Regions from separate parts of the Metabacillus schmidteae genome, predicted to be linked through region 1. Evidence: a T-box and tRNA genes for the amino acid it is inferred to sense, from the RefSeq annotation. Region 1 holds a T-box; the other regions hold tRNA genes.
What was found. The T-box of region 1 lies ahead of tyrS (tyrosine--tRNA ligase). A T-box ahead of a tRNA ligase gene usually reads a tRNA of that ligase, here a tRNA-Tyr.

Region 1 (6,040 bases):
ATACGGATTACAATTACAAGAGAAGCAAAAGCTTCGTCACATGTATGGTGTAAATGAGCGCCAATTCCGTAACCTGTTTGATAAAGCTGGTAAAATGGTTGGTAAACATGGTGAGAACTTCATGATTCTTCTTGATTCTCGTCTTGATAACGTAGTATACCGTTTAGGTTTAGCTCGTACACGCCGTCAAGCTCGTCAATTAGTTAACCACGGTCATATCGTAGTAGATGGTGGACGCGTAGATATCCCATCTTACCAAGTAAAACCTGGTCAAACAATCACTTTACGTGAAAAATCTCGCAACCTTGACATCGTTAAGGAAGCAATCGAAGTAAACAACTTCGTACCTGACTACCTAACATTCGACGCAGATAAATTAGAAGGTACTTTCACTCGCTTACCTGAGCGTTCTGAATTACCTGCAGAAATTAACGAAGCTCTAATCGTTGAGTTCTACTCTCGTTAATATCAATGCTCTTTAGAAGAGCATTTGTAAAACCCTTAGAAATGTTGATTTTTCAACAGTTCTAGGGGTTTTTTAGTTATAATTTGTGTGTAGTATAGTATATTCTATTCCCCTACAAAACTCAGTTTATCGGACCCCACTGTAATAAAAGCTTCAAGGATTGAAAAGGAGAACCTTTTCTTGTTTCATACAAAATTTACTTGTCTATAGAATAATACAAGTCAGCTTCAACATAGTGTTAACTAACGTTAGAAACATTTAGCTTCTATAAGGGGCTGATTTTTTGTATCATAACAGAAATAAAAAAATAAAATTATTAATTTTATTTTTGTGTGTCATTCTAATCGTTACGTTGGTAGTTAATGCTATACTTCATGTGAAAGTATATATCGTATATAAGTCCGGGATTATTCCATTTATCTTAATTGGGTTTATATTAATGGGTATCTTATATCTATACTTTAAAGTAAGAAATAATTGATTATATTCTATCTCTACATTGTACATGTTTTTTATGATGATCTTACAAAAAAAAGAACCTATACATCTTGCATAGGTTCTTTTTTTGTCTAAAAAAACTCTATTTAGTTCGTATAACGAATAAGGAAATATTTCTTCTTCCCTCTGCGGATTACCGTGAACTTCCCATCAATCTTATCCACGTTTGTAATGACTTTTGTTAATTCCTGTTCACGATCTCCGTTTATATAAATTGCTCCATTTGAAATATCCTCGCGTGCTTGACGTTTTGATGGTGAAATTTTAGCTTGAATCAGTAAATCAATTAATCCAATCTCAGACCCTTCAATTTCAGTAGATGGAACATCTTTAAATCCTTCCAGGATCTCGCTCGCCGTTAATTGTTTTATTTCACCGCTAAATAATGCAGCAGAGATTTTAATTGCTTGTTGCAGAGCTTCTTCACCATGTACAAGCTTTGTCACTTCTTCTGCAAGTGCCTTTTGCGCAGAACGTTTTTCAGGTGCAGTAGTCACTTCATTTTCAAGCTTCACAATTTCTTCATGTGATAAGAACGTGAAATATTTTAGATATTTCACTACATCTCGATCATCTGTATTAATCCAGAATTGGTAGAATTCATAAGGAGACGTTTTCTCAGCATCTAACCAAATAGCTCCACCTTCAGTTTTACCAAACTTTGTTCCATCAGCCTTTGTAACAAGAGGAATTGTCAATCCGAATGCCTTTGAATCTTCTTCAGATTTACGAATTAACTCTAAACCAGCCGTTATATTTCCCCATTGGTCACTTCCGCCAATTTGTAATTTACACCCATTATTTTGATATAAGTTTAAGAAATCGTATGATTGTAAAATCATGTAGCTAAACTCAGTAAAGGAAATCCCTGTTTCAATTCGAGTTTGAACAGAATCCTTTGCAAGCATATAATTGATTCCGAAGTTTTTACCAACATCACGCAAAAATGAGATCACATCTAATTTTCCAATCCAATCAAAATTGTTGACGATAATGGCTGGATTTTTATCATTGTTAAAATCAAGAAATCGTGATAATTGTCCTTTTATTCGATTAGACCAATCTTGTACGATATCTGTTGTGTTAAGGGTACGCTCAGCTTTTTTCCCACTTGGGTCTCCAATTAATCCAGTAGCCCCACCAACAAGTCCAATTGGGTGATGACCATTTAATTGAAATCGACGCAGAGTTAAAACAGGCAACAAATGCCCAATATGAAGGCTGTCTGCTGTAGGATCGAATCCTGAATAAAGCTTTATATCTCCTTCTTCCAGAACTTTCGCTAAGCCTTCTTCATCTGTTACTTGATTAACTAAACCTCTAAATTTTAAATCATTTAATAATTCACTCATTGATTTACTCCTTTTTGTTATTTTTTCTTTAGCAAAGAAACACAAAAAAGCCCCTTCATCTCTGAAGGGGCGAATATATCCGCGGTACCACCCTACTTAGAATTACACTGTAATCCTCTCTCGGCTACTTAACGGTCAGACCGTCTTTTCCTACTGAGGTCATTTTTTAACCTTTTCAAAAAAGAAGCTCATGGAAGTAATTCATGGAAGATCTATGTGCTGATTTTCACCACCCATCAGCTCTCTAAAACAGTGAGATATCCATTACTGAATCCAATCTTTGCTTTTCCATATACTAATTACAAGCAATTTTAACCATAATATCGTTCTAATGTCAACACTTGGAATGAACTGTATCATATCTTTATGACAAAAGCATACAAATTTCATCATTTCCTATGTTATAATATATAAGATTTGGGGGAATGCACAATGAAAAAAAAGGAAGAAAAACACAGGCGTTTCTCACCCTTTAACAAAGATATAGCTAAAAGTCTACGGATCTCATATAACGTTATCGGAAATCTACTTCTACTATTTCTCATTATTGGACTTATTGGTTTATGTTTTGCAGGGGGTGTAGGGGCCGGTTATTTTGCTTCACTTGTGAAGGATGAACCTGTTCGATCTTACGAAGACATGAAAAATGATATTTACAACTATGAAGAGACATCACAAATCTTCTTTGATCAAAATATTTACTTAGGAAAGTTAAATGCTGACATCGAACGCGAGGAAGTCCAACTGGAAAATGTTTCTCAACATGTTATTGATGCAGTTATTGCAACGGAAGATGAACTTTTTTACGAACATGACGGTGTTGTACCGAAAGCAATCATGCGTGCACTTTTTCAAGAATTCACTAATGCCTCTGTTCAAACAGGTGGAAGCACACTAACACAGCAATTAATTAAAAATCAGATTTTAACAAATGAAGTATCTTTTGATCGAAAAGCAAAGGAAATCCTATTAGCATTACGTTTAGAAAAGTTTTTCGAAAAAGAAGAAATTATTGAAGCTTACTTAAATGTTGCTGATTTTGGACGTAACTCTAACGGAAAAAATATCGCAGGCGTCGAAGCTGCTGCAAAAGGGATTTTTGGTGTTACTGCTAAAGATCTATCCATACCACAAGCAGCATTTATAGCAGGCTTACCTCAAAGTCCGTTTGGATATACACCTTTTTCAAATGATGGCGGTAAGGTAAAAGAAGACATTAATGCAGGCATAAACAGAATGAAAACTGTCTTAAACAGGATGTATACTGGCGGGTTTATTACAAAAGAGCAATATGAACAAGCGCTTTCATATGATATACGAGCTAATTTAACACCTAAAAAGCCTACATCCACTGATCAATATCCTTACCTAACTTATGAAGTAGAAGATCGGGCAAAAGATATTATTGCAATCCAACTTGCTGAAAAAGACGGATATAAAGAGGAAGAAGTCAAAAAAGATAATGATTTATATTACCAGTATCGTCAACTAGCCGATGAAGACATTAGGCATAATGGTTATAGAATTCATACAACGATAAACAAAGACATTTATGACAAAATGCAAGATGTTGCTAAACAATATGAATATTACGGTAGTGATAAACCGGAAGAAGTTAAAGATTCTGATACAGGTGAAATGAAAACAGTACAAGAACCTGTAGAAGTCGGTGGTATCTTGATTGAAAACACGACTGGTAAAATTATTAGTTTTGTTGGGGGCCGTGATTTTGAACGTGAAAATTTAAATCACGCAACAGATGCACCACGTTCTAATTGGTCTTCTATGAAGCCGCTATTAGTTTATGCTCCTGCAATGGAGTTAGGACAAGTACAACCAGGTACAGTCATTGCTGATACTCCTATAACAAGCGGATATAACCCAAAAAACTATGGCGGTGCCTATCATGGGTTAACTAGTGCAAGAACTGCCTTAAAATATTCATACAACGTACCCGCTGCTAAAACATATAAAAACATTATGAGTAAAAACCCTGTCTCCTATTTAGAAAAAATGGGGTTTACTAACCTTAACAAAATTGATTATGAAATAGCTTCTCTAAGTCTAGGTGGTATGACAGACGGAGTAACAGTTGAAGAAAATGTTAATGCGTACGCAACCTTTGCTAATCAAGGTAAGTTTGTTGATGCTTTCCTGATTGAAAAGATTGAAAATAGTGATGGAGACATTGTATATCAGCATGAAAAGGTGCAAAATGATGTATTCTCTGCCCAAACTGCTTATTTAACAATCGATATGATGCGAGATGTTATAAGAAGCGGTACGGCTGCTTCATTAAATAGCTATCTCTCATTTAGTGCAGATTGGGCAGGAAAAACAGGGACTGGTCAAGATTACACGGATGCATGGTTTGTTGCGACAAATCCTAATGTAACATTTGGAACTTGGATTGGTTATGACACACCAAAACCATTACAACAAAACTATAAAGGAATATCCTACAGCAAACGTAATCTCTTACTCTGGGCAAAGTTAATGAATGCTGCACATGATGCTGAGCCAAACTTAATTGCACCTAAAAATCGATTTGAAACACCAGGTGGAATTGTACAAAGGTCTTATTGTGCCTTAACAGGAGAATTGGCTTCTGATCTTTGCCGCCAAGCAGGCCTTGTTGCGACAGATATATTTAACGCAAAATATGTACCAACCAAAGTTGATGATAGCTTAACACGAGGAAAATATGTTTATGTAAAAGACAGAGCATATAAAGTACCATCTTCCGCACCATCGGAATTTGTTCAAGAAGGAGTTATGCTTAAAAAAGAGGTTCTTGATAGATACAATATTAGCAGTACAAGTGACCTTAAACGTTTATTACCTAATACATCTAAATGGGGTAACTTAGTTGTCACAGAAGGAAAAGGGATTACCGATAACGGCTCCAAGCCGAGACAAGTTAACGGAGTCTCATCCAGAGGTTCAAACATAAGCTGGAAAGCCAACTCAGACAATGATGTTGTAGGTTACCGCGTATACGGTGCTGCGAATCATTCAACAAACTTCAAAAAAGTAGCTAGTTTACCATCTTCAGACAAATTATCAGTTTCGGTTGGAAATAACCCTGCTGCTTATTATATTGTGGCTGTTGATGTTGGCGGAAATGAATCTTCACCTTCAGCTATTATTAAAATTGGTGATTATGCCGAACAAAAACCAAAGACTGAGGAACCTAAGCAAGAAGAGAATGCTGATCAAAATAAGGAACAAAAAAATAAAAATACTGATCAAAATAAAGAACAAAAAAATAAAAATACTGATCAAAAACCGAAGCAAGAAGAGGCACCAGCCTCTTCCGCAGATGACAATAAAGCACCATAACCTATGTAGAGTCAAAAAAAAGAGCTGTTAGACAACAGCTCTTTTTTTGTAGACAAGGTAAGGTTGCTAGCCCTCAGACTGATTGCTAACGCTTGCCTTTCGAGGCACGAAGCCTTGTGAGGAGCGGAGTTACCAGGGTTGGTAATGAGCACCGCAGCAAGGTGAGTAACGAAGAAAGCGAGCGTTTGTCAACAGTCTGAAAGCTGTTAGACAACAGCTCTTTTTCTATATGAATTAATCTTCCATCGTTGATAAATCACCTGTTGGTAAATCTAATTCCCATGCTTTTAATACACGTCTCATAATTTTACCACTTCTAGTTTTCGGCAGCTTGTCACGGAAATCAATTTCACGAGGGGCAGCATGTGCGGCCAAGCCTTTC
Region 2 (6,040 bases), 3.7 Mb from region 1:
GTAGTGGTGTATTCGGAATGAACAGGTTAATTAAAAGCTCAGAAGATATTCTTGAATTTAAAGAAATACCTGTTTCGATATAATCGCTCATACCTGTTTCTTTTTCAATTGACATAAGTGCACCAATACGTCGTTTTGCCATGTAATCTGTTGCCTTTACAATAGCTTCTACAGTGACTTCAGGATCATCTTCTCCCGGTAAGCCACTTCTAGAAAATAACCGACCTCTTCCCAGTTGTTCCAAAGCTCTGCGAAGCTCTGGTTGGAATATGATAATAATTGCTAAGAAACCCCATGTTAGGGCTTGGTCCATTAACCATTGCAAAGTACTTAAACCAAGATATTGACTTAACATACGGACCACGATTATAACCGTTATTCCTTTTAACAACTGAACAGCTTTTGTTCCCCTTACAACCATAATTAATTTATATATAACGTACCATACAAGGAGAATATCAATAGCTATACCGAGGTAATGCAATATTGGTATGTCATTCAATATTGGTAAAACCTCATACCCCATTCACTTGTCCTCCATGAGTTAACTTTATTCTATTCTTTATTACTATTTTGACAACTATCCCATTATATCATTTTATATAGAGCTATGTAAAAAGGCCACCATTTCGATGACCCTGCCGTTAACTTACTACGTCCTCAGATATCCTTTTAATGTGATACCATAACCATTCAAATACTTCGTCAACCTCTTCAATTTTTCCTGTTACATTACCTGCAGATGCCATATATTGTTCTCCATTAATAACAGTAACATCGCCTTCTATTGTACCTTGTATTTCCAAGGTCCCATTTTTGACGATCACATCACCTTTCACTACTTCATCTTTCGGAACAATGACTTTACTATTTTCGACAACAAGATTTTCCTGTTTTGAAACACTGAAGTGCTGATCCTCATTCCATGCAGAAAATAAGCTACTTACCATTAAAAGGATAAAAAGGGATGCAGCTGTTAAAAGCGGATGTCCTTTAAACCATCTATTCCATGATACAGTTCTTTTTTCTTTAGGAAGGCTGTTCATGATTCCTTCAGTGAAATTTAATGGTGCTTCTATATGTGATGTACTTTGAACGAACGCTACTGCTTTCTCAAGTTCGTGAAAATGCTGATAACAAGCTTCACACCTATGAAGGTGTTCTTTTACATCTTTCTCTTCAGCAGGTGATAGTTCATGATCTAAATATTTATGCAAAAGTTGTACATATTCTGAAGAACAGCTCATCTTTTTCACCTCTTTTTATATATACCTTAATTGCTTTCTCAAAGCTTCCCTGCCTCGATGTATACGAGTTTTAACCGTACCAACTGGTATTGTTAAGATTTCACTAATTTCATTTAGTGATAGTTCATCAATATACTTCAATACAATTACAGTTCGATACTTATCAGGTAATTTTAATATTTCTCTTTGAATCGTTTGTTGTAATTCTAACGTTTCAAGTTCTTCTTCTGGTAATGAAACATCTGCCGCTACTTGAGAATACATATTTAAACCATCAGTACCTGATACCTCTGCATCTAAATAGAAATCTGGTTTCTTTTTTCTAATTCGATCAATCGATAAATTCGTTGCGATACGGTATAACCATGTTGAGAACTTTTTATTCATATCATACGTATGAATATTAACATATGCTCTTATAAATGCTTCTTGTGCAATATCTTCTGCTTCATGAGCATTCCCAAGCATCCGATAACATAATTGATAAATTTTATCTTTGTAGATATCAACTATTTCAGCAAATGCGTTTTGATCTCCCTTTTTTACTTGTTTTATTCTTTTTCTTATTAGTGTCTCCATATTTATCATACCCCCGCACTCTGCGGCTATCTTTTATACGTAATAGAATGCTGCTAAGTTTCATTTTTTTCACATAAAATTATTTTAACAAATTTTGGTTGAAGTATGGAGAAAACTTTATTTCTTTTCAATGAATTCTTGTTAGATAAATATGATAATGCATCAAAAAAGCGATAAACAGAGGTTTATCGCTTATATGTAAAAACATTATATCAAGTTTTTGGTGGAGCCTAGCGGGATCGAACCGCTGACCTCCTGCGTGCAAAGCAGGCGCTCTCCCAGCTGAGCTAAGGCCCCATGGTGCCGTTGGAGCGGAAGACGGGATTCGAACCCGCGACCCCCACCTTGGCAAGGTGGTGTTCTACCACTGAACTACTTCCGCAAAATGAGCCATGAAGGACTCGAACCTTCGACCCTCTGATTAAAAGTCAGATGCTCTACCAACTGAGCTAATGGCTCTAATGGCTGGGCTAGCTGGATTCGAACCAACGCATGTCGCAGTCAAAGTGCGATGCCTTACCGCTTGGCTATAGCCCATTAATTAAGTAATAATACTATTCCCTTTAATAGTGAAATTATTCACAACTCATTAGAAAGATTTAATTATAAAATGGTGGAGGGGGGCAGATTCGAACTGCCGAACCCTAAGGAGCGGATTTACAGTCCGCCGCGTTTAGCCACTTCGCTACCCCTCCATATTATAAAGAAAGAGTGCCGGCGAGAGGACTTGAACCCCCAACCTACTGATTACAAGTCAGTTGCTCTACCAGTTGAGCTACACCGGCATATGGTGGAGGATGACGGGATCGAACCGCCGACCCCCTGCTTGTAAGGCAGGTGCTCTCCCAGCTGAGCTAATCCTCCAATTTAAATGGTGACCCATACGGGATTCGAACCCGTGTTACCGCCGTGAAAGGGCGGTGTCTTAACCGCTTGACCAATGGGCCTTAATGATATTCCTTTAAGCTTCCAACCGGGCTCGAACCGGTGACCTCTTCCTTACCATGGAAGTGCTCTACCAACTGAGCTATGGAAGCAATGGCTCCGCAGGCAGGATTCGAACCTGCGACCGATCGGTTAACAGCCGATAGCTCTACCACTGAGCTACTGCGGAACAATCAAAGCCTGGCAACGTCCTACTCTCACAGGGGGAAACCCCCAACTACCATCGGCGCTGAAGAGCTTAACTTCCGTGTTCGGCATGGGAACGGGTGTGACCTCTTCGCCATCATTACCAGACATTTGTGACAAAAATTATTATACTATTTTGAAGGGATTTTTCAAGTCTTTTTTCAAAGAAAATAATATTCCTTCAAAACTAGATAACGATTCACAATTCAATTCACTTACTGAGTTTATGCTCTTACTCTGTCCAGCTACAGAAGCCAAATCCTACGGTCATTTCACTCTCTCGTACGAAGTCAAAGAACGACTTCTGCTCGATCGCTCCAATGCCCTATGGATTTAAACGGGCTTCTTCCGCTTTTCTAATAGGTTAAGTCCTCGATCGATTAGTATCAGTCAGCTCCACACGTCACCGCGCTTCCACCTCTGACCTATCAACCTGATCATCTTTCAGGGATCTTACTCACTAGTGTGATGGGAAATCTCATCTTGAGGGGGGCTTCATGCTTAGATGCTTTCAGCACTTATCCCTTCCGCACATAGCTACCCAGCTATGCCTTTGGCAAGACAACTGGTACACCAGCGGTGCGTCCATCCCGGTCCTCTCGTACTAAGGACAGCTCCTCTCAAATTTCCTACGCCCACGACGGATAGGGACCGAACTGTCTCACGACGTTCTGAACCCAGCTCGCGTACCGCTTTAATGGGCGAACAGCCCAACCCTTGGGACCGACTACAGCCCCAGGATGCGATGAGCCGACATCGAGGTGCCAAACCTCCCCGTCGATGTGGACTCTTGGGGGAGATAAGCCTGTTATCCCCGGGGTAGCTTTTATCCGTTGAGCGATGGCCCTTCCATGCGGAACCACCGGATCACTAAGCCCGACTTTCGTCCCTGCTCGACTTGTAGGTCTCGCAGTCAAGCTCCCTTGTGCCTTTACACTCTACGAATGATTTCCAACCATTCTGAGGGAACCTTTGGGCGCCTCCGTTACATTTTAGGAGGCGACCGCCCCAGTCAAACTGCCCACCTGACACTGTCTCCCAGCCCGATCAGGGCTGTGGGTTAGAATTTCAATACAGCCAGGGTAGTATCCCACCGACGCCTCCACCGAAGCTAGCGCTCCGGCTTCTCAGGCTCCTACCTATCCTGTACAAGCTGTACCAAAATTCAATATCAGGCTACAGTAAAGCTCCACGGGGTCTTTCCGTCCTGTCGCGGGTAACCTGCATCTTCACAGGTACTATAATTTCACCGAGTCTCTCGTTGAGACAGTGCCCAGATCGTTACGCCTTTCGTGCGGGTCGGAACTTACCCGACAAGGAATTTCGCTACCTTAGGACCGTTATAGTTACGGCCGCCGTTTACTGGGGCTTCGGTTCAAAGCTTCGCTTGCGCTAACCTCTCCCCTTAACCTTCCAGCACCGGGCAGGCGTCAGCCCCTATACTTCGCCTTGCGGCTTCGCAGAGACCTGTGTTTTTGCTAAACAGTCGCCTGGGCCTATTCACTGCGGCTTTTCCGGGCTATTCACCCTAAAAAGCACCCCTTCTCCCGAAGTTACGGGGTCATTTTGCCGAGTTCCTTAACGAGAGTTCTCTCGCTCACCTTAGGATTCTCTCCTCGCCTACCTGTGTCGGTTTGCGGTACGGGCACCTCTCACCTCGCTAGAGGCTTTTCTTGGCAGTGTGGAATCAGGAACTTCGGTACTATAGTTCCCTCGCCATCACAGCTCAGCTTACGTGACAACGGGATTTGCCTCGTTGTCAGCCTAACTGCTTGGACGCGCATATCCAACAGCGCGCTTACCCTATCCTTCTGCGTCCCCCCATTGCTCAAATGGTGAGGAGGTGGTACAGGAATTTCAACCTGTTGGCCATCGCCTACGCCTTTCGGCCTCGGCTTAGGTCCCGACTAACCCTGAGCGGACGAGCCTTCCTCAGGAAACCTTAGGCATTCGGTGGAGGGGATTCTCACCCCTCTTTCGCTACTCATACCGGCATTCTCACTTCTAAGCGCTCCACGAGTCCTTCCGGTCTCGCTTCACAGCCCTTAGAACGCTCTCCTACCATTGTTCGTAAGAACAATCCACAGCTTCGGTGATACGTTTAGCCCCGGTACATTTTCGGCGCAGAGTCACTCGACCAGTGAGCTATTACGCACTCTTTAAATGGTGGCTGCTTCTAAGCCAACATCCTGGTTGTCTAAGCAACTCCACATCCTTTTCCACTTAACGTATACTTTGGGACCTTAGCTGGTGGTCTGGGCTGTTTCCCTCTTGACTACGGATCTTATCACTCGCAGTCTGACTCCTGAACATAAGTCTTTGGCATTCGGAGTTTGACTGAATTCGGTAACCCGATGGGGGCCCCTAGTCCAATCAGTGCTCTACCTCCAAGACTCTCATTTCAAGGCTAGCCCTAAAGCTATTTCGGAGAGAACCAGCTATCTCCAAGTTCGATTGGAATTTCTCCGCTACCCACACCTCATCCCCGCACTTTTCAACGTGCGTGGGTTCGGGCCTCCATTCAGTGTTACCTGAACTTCACCCTGGACATGGGTAGATCACCTGGTTTCGGGTCTACGACCACGTACTCTTTCGCCCTATTCAGACTCGCTTTCGCTGCGGCTCCGTCTTATCAACTTAACCTTGCACGGGATCGTAACTCGCCGGTTCATTCTACAAAAGGCACGCCATTACCCATTAACGGGCTTTGACTACTTGTAGGCACACGGTTTCAGGATCTCTTTCACTCCCCTTCCGGGGTGCTTTTCACCTTTCCCTCACGGTACTGGTTCACTATCGGTCACTAGGGAGTATTTAGCCTTGGGAGATGGTCCTCCCTGCTTCCGACGGGATTTCACGTGTCCCGCCGTACTCAGGATCCACTCTGGAGGGAACGAAGTTTCAACTACAGGGTTGTTACCTTCTTTGACGGGCCTTTCCAGACCTCTTCATTTACTCCGTTCCTTTGTAACTCCGTATAGAGTGTCCTACAACCCCAAGAGGCAAGCCTCTTGGTTTGGGCTAATTCCGTTTCGCTCGCCGCTACTCAGGAAATCGCGTTTGCTTTCTCTTCCTCCGGGTAC
Region 3 (6,040 bases), 2.3 Mb from region 1:
TAAAGGATGGTAAAAAAATGTACCATTCTTCAGCGGTAGGAGAGCGGAAATTTTTAGTGAAAGTCATTCCTTTAATTTCTTGTTCAATTTTCTGCTTAAGTTTCTCGTCTATTACATCAACAATCCTTTCATTGGACAATGTTCCACCTCCAGAAGGTAATCATCAGGTTTGCATAACATAGGCATCTAGTACAATACTTATTATCTTAGGGTATTAATACAAATTAGATATTAACGCTCATTTTTGACCTTATATACATAATGAAGGTATAAGTGATGTTTAGGTGTAGTTATAGTGTTTACCTCTAAGGAAATCATTATGTCAGAGTAAAAGCATTAGATCATAAAAATAGTAGAGGGGAAATTTTTTTGAAAAAATTAATTTAGGGTCTTTTATTTTTCGAATAAGGATGTTATTATATTTCTTGTCTTCAAAAGAAGTCGCAAAAGATTTATTAGAAAAGTTATTGACACTTTCATCGTAGCTGTGTTACATTATAAATCCTGTGTCATTGTAGGAAATGGACACGGAAAATGAAATAAAAAAAGTTCTTGCTTTTTTTGAAAAACTTACTATAATAAGAAATGTCTCTAAAAAATGTCTGGTAATGATGGCGAAGAGGTCACACCCGTTCCCATGCCGAACACGGAAGTTAAGCTCTTCAGCGCCGATGGTAGTTGGGGGATTCCCCCTGTGAGAGTAGGACGTTGCCAGGCTGACCACATAGGTCACTACTATAAAATTTGGCCCGTTGGTCAAGCGGTTAAGACACCGCCCTTTCACGGCGGTAACACGGGTTCGAATCCCGTACGGGTCACCATATTTGCACACTAAGTGCTTCGGAGGATTAGCTCAGCTGGGAGAGCACCTGCCTTACAAGCAGGGGGTCGGCGGTTCGATCCCGTCATCCTCCACCATATAGAGTTTCACACACCATGCGGGTGTGGCGGAATTGGCAGACGCGCTAGACTTAGGATCTAGTGTCCTTGTGACGTGGGGGTTCAAGTCCCTTCACCCGCACCATTAATAATAGTAAGCGGAAGTAGTTCAGTGGTAGAACACCACCTTGCCAAGGTGGGGGTCGCGGGTTCGAATCCCGTCTTCCGCTCCAGTAAGTGCCGGGGTGGCGGAACTGGCAGACGCACAGGACTTAAAATCCTGCGGTAGGTGACTACCGTACCGGTTCGATTCCGGTCCTCGGCACCACTTATATGCGCCCGTAGCTCAATTGGATAGAGCGTTTGACTACGGATCAAAAGGTTAGGGGTTCGACTCCTCTCGGGCGCGCCATAGTACGGGAAGTAGCTCAGCTTGGTAGAGCACTTGGTTTGGGACCAAGGGGTCGCAGGTTCGAATCCTGTCTTCCCGACCATTTAATAATTAGATTTGGGGCCTTAGCTCAGCTGGGAGAGCGCCTGCTTTGCACGCAGGAGGTCAGCGGTTCGATCCCGCTAGGCTCCACCAAATGAAATATTTTACTTTTTTATGGCGGTGTAGCTCAGCTGGCTAGAGCGTACGGTTCATACCCGTGAGGTCGTGGGTTCGATTCCCTCCGCCGCTACCATTAACACATATGTATATTGGAGGAATACCCAAGTCCGGCTGAAGGGATCGGTCTTGAAAACCGACAGGGGTGTCAAAGCCCGCAGGGGTTCGAATCCCCTTTCCTCCTCCATATGTTTTTTTACTTCAATTACTTATTATCGCGGGGTGGAGCAGTCTGGTAGCTCGTCGGGCTCATAACCCGAAGGTCGCAGGTTCAAATCCTGTCCCCGCAACCAATTAAAGTTGACGATGCTACGTCGATTATTCTTCATAGCGAGGAAACACAGTAGTGCTGTAAAGTGCAACCAATATTGGTCCGGTAGTTCAGTTGGTTAGAATGCCTGCCTGTCACGCAGGAGGTCGCGGGTTCGAGTCCCGTCCGGACCGCCATTGATTGATATTTTTAAAAGAAACAAATTATTATTGTAATTTAAGTATCGTGTAAGAGGGTTTCGATAAGCGAGAAGGTCGAGGAAGCGACTAAGCGAACACCGGAGCGTATGAGAATACGTGAGGATGTGAGTGAGGGAGCTGACGAAGAGATTCGAAGCTTAGCGGAAGCCGTAAACTTGATTTAGCTCGGTAGCTCAGTTGGTAGAGCACGCCCGAAAAAGCTTCCCTGAATATACTTCAGCGTACTCATCGAGCTGCTTCTTGAATAATCATCCTGAGATGAGGACGATTTACAAATTGTCAAAGCTATAATACTTTAAAAGTCTTAGATTAAAATTAGTTACTTGAAAAGGTAATTTTCATCTTTTTTCAAATACACATTAATTATGGCTCGGTAGCTCAGTTGGTAGAGCAATGGACTGAAAATCCATGTGTCGGCGGTTCGATTCCGTCCCGAGCCACCTTTCATGTGGAGGGGTAGCGAAGTGGCTAAACGCGGCGGACTGTAAATCCGCTCCTTAGGGTTCGGCAGTTCGAATCTGCCCCCCTCCACCATTTAATATAATAGGGGCATAGTTTAACGGTAGAATAGAGGTCTCCAAAACCTTTGGTGTGGGTTCGATTCCTACTGCCCCTGCCAACGAAATAATGGCGGTTGTGGCGAAGTGGTTAACGCATCGGATTGTGGTTCCGACATTCGTGGGTTCGATTCCCATCAGCCGCCCCAATTAAGCAATTAGTTGAAAATAAAGGATTTTAATTAAACTTTATTTTTGTCAGAAATATTTCAAAATATCCTCTTGCTGGTTTCTCGCTAAAGATAATTTTAGTTGGAAACAGTAATATAAAGAGAGTAATTTTTATAGAGACACTGAGAATACTTAGTAGTCGACGATATTTCGCGATATTTCCTTTCAGAAATATCACAAAATATCCTCTTGCGGTGCAGTCTCATGTAGAATATTCAGGAAGTACTTTCATGCAGCATATTCAATGGGCTATAGCCAAGCGGTAAGGCATCGCACTTTGACTGCGACATGCGTTGGTTCGAATCCAGCTAGCCCAGCCATTTTAAGGCATCATAGCCAAGTGGTAAGGCCGAGGTCTGCAAAACCTCTATCCCCGGTTCAAATCCGGGTGGTGCCTCCAATCTATCTTTAATGCGGGTGTAGTTTAGTGGTAAAACCTCAGCCTTCCAAGCTGATGATGAGGGTTCGATTCCCTTCACCCGCTCCATTACATATTAAATTTCATAAATGGGCCTATAGCTCAGCTGGTTAGAGCGCACGCCTGATAAGCGTGAGGTCGATGGTTCGAGTCCATTTAGGCCCACCATGATTTTGTTCCGCAGTAGCTCAGTGGTAGAGCTATCGGCTGTTAACCGATCGGTCGCAGGTTCGAATCCTGCCTGCGGAGCCATTTTTATGGAGAAAACAAACAATAAACGAATATGCGCCTTTAGCTCAGCAGGATAGAGCAACGGCCTTCTAAGCCGTCGGTCAGAGGTTCGAATCCTCTAAGGCGCGTCTTTCAAAGGTCAGATTTGATTACGAAATGTGTATGTTTCATAATCAAATCTGACCTTTTTATGTAACTACAATTGTTTTAATCGTTGCTTGTGGGTAGCTCTCAGTTTGACAAAATATAATGCATATAAAAAGGAAACCCGCCGCGAACAAGACGAGTTTCCTTTATTTTATTACTGTCTATGTAAGTGTAGAGACAGGAGGATTCCGTGTTAGTTTACACGTTATGAAAGTATAAATTAGCAGCGAAGAAGTTTAATCGACGTAGTGATCATTTTTAAGTACAAAGTATAAGTGCAACTACGCATCACGCTTCACCTTTACAGGCTCGCCAATCGACGAGTTTTCTTTATAAAATCTCATTATTTCAGATACGGCTCTTTTGTAACCGCCTTTTTCTTGTAAGAGAGTTCCAAATTCAGAGCATTTTTGTTTATATTCTTTATTGTTTAATATTTTCAATAAAGATTGTTTCAGTTTCTCTGTATTGCATTCTTTTAAATGGATGCCACAACCTAAACGTTCAACTTGTTGTGAGATCATTTCTTGTTCTTGTTGTTGAGGATATAGGATTAAGGGAACTTTAAAATACAAACCTTCTTGGACACTGTTCATACCTCCATGTGTTACAAAGATGTCCACCTTTTGCAGCAGGTCTATTTGGTTCACATAATCATAAAGAATAAAGTTTTCGGGTATATAAGAAAAATCAGTTTCTTTCTTTTTTTTGCCTAAAGACATGATAAATGTTGCTTCGATATCTTTAAATGCTTGAAAACAATCTTCATAAAAATCCTTATTATCCCCAAATATACTTCCTAAAGAAATATAAACGATTGGTTTTTTACTTATAGGTAATGTTACTTTTTCTTCTTCGATGCGTTCCGATATAGAAGGGCCAACAAAACGATAAGTATGATCAAACACATGACAGTTTGGTGTAAATTCCGCAGCAGTATAGACAATATTTAATTTTTCTTTACTACTCAATGCATCTAAAAGAGGGGGTTTCTTCATATTGTACTTTTTGCATAAATTATTTTGGATAGATAATGCTTTAACTAAATGTTTTAAATCTCCTCTTGCAAATTGAAACACTAAATTTAAAAGCTCTTTTGGAATATTTAAAAATGATTCGTGAAATGGAAATGTTGTTGTGGAACAAATAGTAGGAATATTTTTGATTTGGCCTACATATTTCCCCCAAGTTGCTAAGGAATCATGAATAATATAGTCAGGTTCTTCTCTGTCTATTTCGTTTAATAAAAATTCCAACATTTTTTCAGTGCTTTCTATACAAACCCTAAAAACAATGGGGAAGTACTTCAGCTGTTCTTCTGTATAATTGGTATCTTCTAAACGATCGATGCTATAAGGCATATAAATAGCCCCTGTTTCTTCAATTTTTTCCTTTAAATGTGGAAAAGAGTAGTATAATACTTCTTCTCCTTGATTAATCAATTCTTCCACTAAAGCGAGAGTTGGATTTGTATGACCATGAGCGGGAATATTAAAAAATATAGCTTTACCCAAGAAAATTTCCCCTTTTATTTAATAAAGTAATTATTTCCATATTATATAGTTCAATTATACACATGATAACCAGGTACCTCGCACTATTTTGCTAAAGAAACTTACATACTCTTTAAGAAGAGATCATTATGCATATGAAATGAATGAACAGAAAATACTTATAATTGCAATGATTTCTCGAGGGGAGTTCTTGAATATATGCTGATGGAGCATTGGATTCTTGGAGCGATGTGGTTGTTTGCTTTGGGGAAAGTTTCATATGAAAAGTAAGGGGATTCCAAACTAAACCTGTTTTATTTTTGGAATCCCAATTTATTTTCCTTAAAAATAACACAATGAACTAATTGTCCACGGTTACAATCTTCATTCATTGCTGAATTATCAAAAAATTGTTGTATTTTAAAAATATATCGATTAAAATTTATCGTAATAGTTTAATTGAGTGGAGGTTTCATATGTTAGGAAATATAAGTCAAGAAATGTTAACGTTGCTTACCTATATAAGCCGCAAAAAAATTAAGCAGGAAGAACTATTTGCAACCCTTAATGATGAAATAGAGAATCTTAGTAGTTGTCTTAATGAAGCAATTGAAAAAGAATTTATTCATAAAGATGACGGGGAAGTCCTTTCCTTAACACATAGAGGCTTAAAAACCGCACTAAAGTTTTTTGATAAGCAGCCCCATTTAAGAGAAAAAATGAAGTCAAAATTCACAAAACGCAGAGGTATTATTCAGCTTGCGATTATACAGCTATTAAAAGAAGAACCCAGGCATGGCTACCAAGTGATGAAACAGTTAAAGGAGAGAAGCGGTGGTTACTATTCTCCGAGTGCAGGTACCGTTTATCCTGCTTTACAGGACCTGGTTGAAAAGGAACTGATTGAACTTAAAATGGATGGCGAGAAAAAAATATACTCATTAAATGAGGCAGGGTTAGCTTTTATAAATGAGTTAATTCATGAAGAAGACGAGACTTTCTGGCAGGAATGGACAATGCGATTGCGATGGAAGCAGTCTGAGGAAGCTTCACTCGTACGAGA

Region 2: it has a tRNA-Tyr gene. The T-box ahead of tyrS (tyrosine--tRNA ligase) is inferred to sense a tRNA for this amino acid. The anticodon was not compared.
Region 3: it has a tRNA-Tyr gene. The T-box ahead of tyrS (tyrosine--tRNA ligase) is inferred to sense a tRNA for this amino acid. The anticodon was not compared.

Annotation. Positions count from the first base shown of each region.
Region 1 is NZ_CAESCH010000001.1:4,210,923-4,216,962, forward strand. Features, by position in the region: gene rpsD (30S ribosomal protein S4) at 1-466, shown strand, start outside; gene tyrS (tyrosine--tRNA ligase) at 1,051-2,316, opposite strand; T-box leader at 2,379-2,606, opposite strand; gene HWV59_RS20660 (transglycosylase domain-containing protein) at 2,749-5,658, shown strand; gene acsA (acetate--CoA ligase) at 5,893-6,040, opposite strand, start outside.
Region 2 is NZ_CAESCH010000001.1:501,885-507,924, reverse strand. Features, by position in the region: gene cdaA (diadenylate cyclase CdaA) at 1-526, opposite strand, end outside; gene HWV59_RS02525 (anti-sigma factor family protein) at 645-1,247, opposite strand; gene sigW (RNA polymerase sigma factor SigW) at 1,263-1,826, opposite strand; tRNA gene HWV59_RS02515 (tRNA-Ala) at 2,048-2,123, opposite strand; tRNA gene HWV59_RS02510 (tRNA-Gly) at 2,134-2,208, opposite strand; tRNA gene HWV59_RS02505 (tRNA-Lys) at 2,213-2,285, opposite strand; tRNA gene HWV59_RS02500 (tRNA-Gln) at 2,289-2,363, opposite strand; tRNA gene HWV59_RS02495 (tRNA-Tyr) at 2,438-2,521, opposite strand; tRNA gene HWV59_RS02490 (tRNA-Thr) at 2,539-2,611, opposite strand; tRNA gene HWV59_RS02485 (tRNA-Val) at 2,615-2,690, opposite strand; tRNA gene HWV59_RS02480 (tRNA-Glu) at 2,699-2,773, opposite strand; tRNA gene HWV59_RS02475 (tRNA-Thr) at 2,791-2,863, opposite strand; tRNA gene HWV59_RS02470 (tRNA-Asn) at 2,866-2,940, opposite strand; rRNA gene rrf (5S ribosomal RNA) at 2,950-3,065, opposite strand; rRNA gene HWV59_RS02460 (23S ribosomal RNA) at 3,318-6,040, opposite strand, start outside.
Region 3 is NZ_CAESCH010000001.1:1,959,669-1,965,708, forward strand. Features, by position in the region: gene HWV59_RS09235 (hypothetical protein) at 1-67, opposite strand, end outside; rRNA gene rrf (5S ribosomal RNA) at 602-717, shown strand; tRNA gene HWV59_RS09245 (tRNA-Glu) at 747-821, shown strand; tRNA gene HWV59_RS09250 (tRNA-Val) at 843-918, shown strand; tRNA gene HWV59_RS09255 (tRNA-Leu) at 939-1,024, shown strand; tRNA gene HWV59_RS09260 (tRNA-Gly) at 1,038-1,112, shown strand; tRNA gene HWV59_RS09265 (tRNA-Leu) at 1,119-1,207, shown strand; tRNA gene HWV59_RS09270 (tRNA-Arg) at 1,215-1,291, shown strand; tRNA gene HWV59_RS09275 (tRNA-Pro) at 1,297-1,373, shown strand; tRNA gene HWV59_RS09280 (tRNA-Ala) at 1,390-1,465, shown strand; tRNA gene HWV59_RS09285 (tRNA-Met) at 1,489-1,565, shown strand; tRNA gene HWV59_RS09290 (tRNA-Ser) at 1,584-1,676, shown strand; tRNA gene HWV59_RS09295 (tRNA-Met) at 1,706-1,782, shown strand; tRNA gene HWV59_RS09300 (tRNA-Asp) at 1,860-1,936, shown strand; tRNA gene HWV59_RS09305 (tRNA-Phe) at 2,328-2,400, shown strand; tRNA gene HWV59_RS09310 (tRNA-Tyr) at 2,411-2,494, shown strand; tRNA gene HWV59_RS09315 (tRNA-Trp) at 2,506-2,579, shown strand; tRNA gene HWV59_RS09320 (tRNA-His) at 2,591-2,666, shown strand; tRNA gene HWV59_RS09325 (tRNA-Gln) at 2,934-3,008, shown strand; tRNA gene HWV59_RS09330 (tRNA-Cys) at 3,015-3,088, shown strand; tRNA gene HWV59_RS09335 (tRNA-Gly) at 3,102-3,175, shown strand; tRNA gene HWV59_RS09340 (tRNA-Ile) at 3,198-3,274, shown strand; tRNA gene HWV59_RS09345 (tRNA-Asn) at 3,284-3,358, shown strand; tRNA gene HWV59_RS09350 (tRNA-Arg) at 3,392-3,465, shown strand; gene HWV59_RS09355 (macrolide family glycosyltransferase) at 3,766-4,998, opposite strand; gene HWV59_RS09360 (PadR family transcriptional regulator) at 5,454-6,040, shown strand, end outside.